One region of the Sedimentibacter sp. MB35-C1 genome, then DNA from elsewhere that is predicted to be linked to it. Evidence: riboswitches for the same ligand, from Rfam matches in the RefSeq annotation. Region 1 holds a riboswitch; the other holds the start of a gene.

Region 1 (3,213 bases):
CTCCGAAACATATATGGGCATGTCTCCTATTATTCTGATTCCATTTTTATTGGCATATTTCTTTAGTTTATGGTACTGACGGTAAAATACGCACTGAAGAAAGCTCCAAAATTCGATTTGATCACTAAGAAGCATCCTGTATTCTTCCAAGAAATTTTCATTTCTGTCGAATATGCCCTTTCCCCACTCTTTCCATGGCATTTGATTGAAGCGGTATTTTAGTGCCATAAACATCGAATAATCCAAAACCCATTTATTATTTTGACAAAACATGCGAACTTCATTTTTATAGCACTTCGAATTTTCATACGCCTTGTATAATACGTTATACCTTAGTTTAAACTGTTTATCATAATTCACATATCCATCGTCAGAATCTAGTATCTCGCAATCTTTTAACGACAATATTCCCTCTTCAATCAAAAGCTCCAAGTCAATATAGTATGGATTTCCTGCATATATTGAAAATGGAGAATATGGAGAATCTCCATATGAAACAGGTCCTAAAGGCAGAAGCTGCCAGTATCTCTGTCCTGACTCACACAAAAAGTCTATATAATTGTATGCTTCTTTCCCAAATGTTCCTATTCCAAATTTTGAAGGAATAGAACTTATGGGCATAAGTATTCCCGAGCCTCTGTCAAACATTGTATACTCCTCGTTTTTTAAGCATATTATACAAAAAAGAGTAAATAGTGACTATCTACTCTTTTTCAAAATTATAAATATTTTTTCAGCACTTCTTTTTTATCTGTCTTTTCCCAAGGAAGATCTAAATCATCTCTTCCAAAATGCCCGTAAGCAGCTATCTGTTTGTACATAGGTCTTCTCAAATTAAAGTATTCAATTATCGCTGCCGGTCTTAAATCAAAATTTTCCGAAACAGCCTGCTGAATCTTTTCTTCATCGATTTTATTAGTTCCAAATGTATCAACCATTATCGATACCGGTTTTGCAACACCTATGGCATATGCAAGCTCAACTTCACATTTTTCTGCCAGTCCGGCTGCAACAATATTTTTAGCAATATATCTTGCTGCATATGCTGCGGATCGGTCAACTTTTGTGGAATCTTTTCCGGAAAATGCCCCTCCGCCGTGTCTTGAGTATCCGCCGTAAGTATCAACTATGATTTTTCGTCCTGTTAATCCTGAGTCTCCCTGAGGCCCGCCTATTACAAATCTTCCGGTAGGGTTGATAAAATACTTAGTCTCATCATCCAGTAACTCAGCAGGGACAGTAGTTTTAATTACTTGGTCAATTAAGTCTTTTTCAATTGTTTTTCTGTCAACCTCAGGGTTATGTTGAGTTGATATAACAATTGTATCTATTCTTACAGGTTTGTTGTCCTGGTACTCAACAGTAACCTGAGTCTTACCGTCCGGTCTCAGATAATTTATTGTTTTGTTTTTCCTTACCTCAGTCAGTTTCCTTGAAAGCTTGTGTGCAAGATAAATTGGCATAGGCATCATTTCTGGAGTTTCATTGCACGCAAAACCAAACATCATTCCTTGGTCTCCTGCGCCAATCATATCATTTGTATCCTTGTCATCTTTTTTATATTCATCAGCAGCATCAACGCCCATTGCTATATCCTGAGACTGCTCTTCAATTGATGTAAACACGGCACATGTCTTGTAATCAAAGCCATATTCAGCATTGTCATAACCTATATCCTTAATAGTATCTCTAACTATTTTAGGTATATCAATGTAGCAGTTTGTGCTTATTTCTCCCGCTACAAGAACAAATCCTGTTTTAGTAATTGTTTCACAGGCAACTCTTCCATTAGGATCTTTTTCTAAAATCGCATCCAAAATCGCATCTGAAATCTGATCACACATTTTATCCGGGTGTCCTTCAGTAACTGATTCAGATGTAAATAACCATTTCTTCATATTATATTTCCTTTCTTTGTATTATCCATTTTTCAAATCAAATAAATTTCAAAACTTATTTCAATTAACTACGCATTCTTTTAAACAATGCATTTTTTGTTTTGCCAAAAAAAAATCTCTTCCGCAGAAGAGGTCTTTGTCTCTGTAAATATGCCTCATCTTTCGGAAATCCGCGGGAATTAGCACCTTGAATAATCAGGCTGCCGGGTTTCATTGGGCCTCGTCCCTCCACCACTCTTGATAAGGATTTATTTTGCATAATCATAACATATCAATTTCTTGTTGTCAATACATGTCTAAATAATTTTTGCTGCATAAAATTTATTTAATTATTTGCTATGAAAGGCGGAACAAAGCATGATAACATACGTCTAATTAATTATAAACATATCCACTATTACTAAAAATTACAACCTTATTAATAGTAATTTAATAATGGTTGTCCATTTTTTGTGTTATAATGAGGTATGAAAATTAAACAGAAAGGAATGATTTATTTGTTTATTAAAAAAATAGCAGCTTTCTCGGTTGCTCTTGCAATTTTATTGAGTTCATACGCCTACGGCAGCCTGTATACAGTATCTGACCTGTCAGAACAAACAAGGCTATCAACAGGTATTACATATGAAAAAATCGAAAGATACACCTCCGCTGGCTGGATGAACATAAACGTGGTAAGAGCTGATTTGACAGATGAATATACAGAAATTAAACCTATAACAGGAGAAAACGGTGTAGGAACCCGCTCACCTTTGAGCAGTATGATTAAATCATCAGGCGCAACAGCGGCAGTTAATGGTGACTTTTTCTACATGGGCGATCCTACATATACCTACGGTCCATTAATTAAAGATGGAAAGCTGATAACATCTCCTCTTCCGTACAGCTACGGATACCCTACAGTTTCCAAACTCTTGGATAATGAAAGTATGGATATATCTGTATGGAATCCTAAAATAACATTGTATGGTTCTGACAGCACCGTATTTGATGTTACAGCATTCAATAAAACATCTTCATTGGACTGGGCAGCAACAATTCTTACAACTGATTGGAACAAAATGTCTCCAGGATACGACGGAAAAAAAGATATTGTTGAAGTTATTGTAATTGATAATATGGTCTCTGAAATTCGAAAGAATCAGATCTCAACAATAATCCCCAAAGATGGTTATGTTATTGCAAGCTGCAACTCAGTAGCCATGGAACAAATGCTGAAATCCTTTGTACCGGGACAGCCTGTATCCCTAAATATAGAACTTGATTTTAGTCCTGACAATGTAGATTTTGCCTTCGGTGCACTGAACTACCTCGT
Region 2 (3,213 bases), 650 kb from region 1:
CACTTGGTCTTTTAATCGTGGAACAGAAATAACTCCTGAAGAGATCGTTGAAAAAGCAATAAGATACAAAGATTACTTTAAGAATAACAACGGTGGCATAACATTCTCTGGGGGAGAGCCTTTGATGCAGCCCGAATTTCTACTTGAGTGTCTAAATCTGTGCAAAAAAGAAAATATACACACTACAATAGATACTGCTGGGGTAGGACTTGGAAAATATGACGAAATTTTAAGAAATGCGGATTTGGTGATTCTGGATATAAAGCATCCTGATCCTAAAAAATACAAAAGTCTGACCAGTAGGGATATGGCTGATTACCACATATTTAAAGATTCTGTAATAGAAAATAAGACACAGCTGTGGCTTAAACATGTGGTAACGCCTGGTATAAATGATACATCAGAGGATATGAGGAAATTAGAAGATGAAGTCAATACATTTCCTAAGGAATTGATACAAAAAGTAGAGCTGCTTCCATATCACACCTTGGGGGTGTTCAAATATGAAGAGCTTAATATTGACTGCAAATTAAAAGATGTTCCTGCCATGTCAAAGGAAAGGCTTGAAGAATTAAAAAAGAGCTTAAGCATAGAAAAGTTAGTAAGACAGTAAAATGTATAGCAGAGCCTACGTGTAGAGGCTCTGCTATACTTATAATATTCTTAACGTAATAATTATTCGTCGCTTTCATCGTTGATAATTAACACAGGACATGGAGCATCGGAAATTACCCTTTGTGTAACAGAACCTACAAAAAATCTTTTTACGGCCGAGAAACCTCTTCTGCCCATTACGATTAAATCAAATTTTTCTTTTTTTGCATAATTCAGTATTTTGTCTGAAGGCTCGCCATGCAGTACTATTTTTTCAACATTTTTATCATCAACTTCCAACGAAGATACAAAAATATCCAAGAATTTTGTTTTTACTTGAATTAATTCTTCGGTAATTTTCGGATAATTAAAAGGAACGCTGATAATTCCGCCCACATCGTATGTATATATTCCGCGGGTATCTACAACATATATAAATACAAGCTTGCTGTTATATCTTTCTGCCAATTCTATGGCTTTTTCCGCTGCCTTTTGAGATACAGGCGAACCGTCTATCGGAACAAGTATTTTTTTCATAACTGCCTCCTATAATTTTTTATATATAATATTATACCCGATTAATATGCATGCTAAACTAAATATATGCAGAAGTTAATAATTCAATTCTGATAGCATAAAAAGCTAATAAATAACAAATATGTTTGAAAATTTTAAAAATAAGGTTGACAAATATACTTTATTAGTGTAAAGTATCACATGACAACTAAATAAGAAAAACTTCTTATCAAGAGAGACGGAGGGATCGGCCCTGTGAAGTCTCGGCAACCTACAGTTTACTGAAAGGTGCTAAGTCCGGCAAAGGTATCTTTGGCAGATGAGGAGACGGTTAGAACATTTACCCTCTCTTCGAAGAGGGTTTTTTATATTTAGGAGGATATAAATGTCTTTAGAAAAAGTAAGCGAATATTTAAAGAAATACAATAAGGATAATGATATTCTTATTATGGATGAATCGACGGCTACCGTAGAACTGGCAGCAAAGGCCTTGGGAACCAAGGAAGCAAGAATAGCCAAGTCGCTGTCATTTTACAATGGCGATAATGCAATGATAATTGTAGTAGCTGGAGACGCAAAGGTAGACAATAAGAAATTTAAAGGAAAATTCGGATTTAAAGCGAAAATGCTTGCTCATGAAGATACTGTAAGCTTTACCGGACATGCCATAGGTGGTGTTTGTCCGTTTGCTCTTCCGGAGAACGTAGATGTATATCTTGATATTTCCATGAAACGATTTGATACAATGTTTCCTGCGTGCGGCAGTTCAAATTCTGCAATAGAACTCACCTTAGACGAGCTGGAAAAATTATCTCAATGCAGGGAATGGGTTGATGTGTGCAAAAACTGGGAATAAATATTATTAGCAGCAGGAAATAAACATAAAATATTGTGATTAAATTTAAGCAAAGAAAGGGTATTATGCTAAACGAATTTTCAAGAACACAGCTTTTACTTGGCAAGGAAGCTATGAATAAATTAAAAAATTCAACAGTTGCTATATTTGGAATAGGCGGAGTTGGAGGGTATGTTGCCGAAGCTCTTGCACGAAGCGGGGTGGGCAGATTTGCCTTGTTTGATGATGACGAGGTATGTATTACAAACATAAACAGGCAGATTATAGCCACAAGAAAAACTATAGGAAGAAAGAAAGTTGAAGTGATGGCCGAAAGGATTGGAGATATCAATCCAAAGGCTGAAGTGGAAACATATGCAACATTTTATCTGCCTGAAAATGCAGACCTCTATGATTTTACAAAATATGATTACATCATTGATGCGATAGATACAGTAGCGGCTAAGCTTGAACTGATAGTCAGGGCAGAGGCTGCCGGCGTTCCGGTAATGAGCAGCATGGGTGCGGGCAATAAGCTGAGCCCTGCAATGCTGGAGGTTGCGGATATATATAAGACCTCCGTAGATCCCCTTGCAAAGGTAATGCGACGTGAGCTTAAAAAGAGGGGCATAAAAAAATTAAAGGTTGTTTATTCAAAGGAAGAACCTATTAAACCAATATATGACGAAGAGGCTAGCAATCCTCACGATTCTGAGGAAAAAGTGACAAGCAGAAGAGCCACACCAGGCAGCGTATCATTTGTTCCGTCAGTGGCTGGACTCATAATCGCAAGCGAGGTAGTAAAAGATTTAGCGGCTAAGTAAAGGAGAAATCAGCATGGGTACGACTCCATTGATTCAGTTAAAAGATTTAGAAAAGCATTATATCAGTCAGAATAATAAAGTGACTGCCCTGTCGGGAGTTAACCTTGACATTAATAAAGGTGATATATGCGGAATAATAGGAATGAGCGGTGCAGGTAAAAGCACCTTGGTCAGATGTATAAACTTTTTGGAGAGGCCTACGAAAGGTACTGTTATCATAGGCGGCAGGGATTTGCTGAAACTTAATGAAAAACAGCTTAGGGGTCTTAGGCAAAAAGTAGGAATGATTTTTCAACAGTTTAATCTTCTTATGCAGAGAAACGTTGAAGATAATGTGTGCTTTCCGCTTGAAATAGGCGGTGTAAGCAGAAATGAAGGAAGAAAAAGAGCAGGAGAACTATTGGATCTTGTAGGGCTTGCGGATAAAAAAAAGGCATATCCGTC

Evidence for each region. Region 1 has a riboswitch for S-adenosylmethionine ahead of metK (methionine adenosyltransferase). Riboswitches for the same ligand answer to the same signal wherever they lie in the genome.
Region 2: linked by a shared signal. The riboswitch ahead of RBQ61_RS01370 (YbaK/EbsC family protein) and the one ahead of metK (methionine adenosyltransferase) in region 1 are both predicted to bind S-adenosylmethionine.

What each region holds. Positions count from the first base shown of each region.
Region 1 covers NZ_CP133188.1:933,360-936,572, reverse strand. Annotated here, with positions in the region: gene malQ (4-alpha-glucanotransferase) at 1-648, opposite strand, end outside; gene metK (methionine adenosyltransferase) at 720-1,898, opposite strand; SAM riboswitch class I at 2,051-2,145, opposite strand; gene RBQ61_RS04380 (phosphodiester glycosidase family protein) at 2,366-3,213, shown strand, end outside.
Region 2 covers NZ_CP133188.1:285,154-288,366, reverse strand. Annotated here, with positions in the region: gene pflA (pyruvate formate-lyase-activating protein) at 1-613, shown strand, start outside; gene RBQ61_RS01375 (universal stress protein) at 676-1,131, opposite strand; SAM riboswitch class I at 1,334-1,436, shown strand; gene RBQ61_RS01370 (YbaK/EbsC family protein) at 1,496-1,966, shown strand; gene RBQ61_RS01365 (tRNA threonylcarbamoyladenosine dehydratase) at 2,032-2,769, shown strand; gene RBQ61_RS01360 (methionine ABC transporter ATP-binding protein) at 2,783-3,213, shown strand, end outside.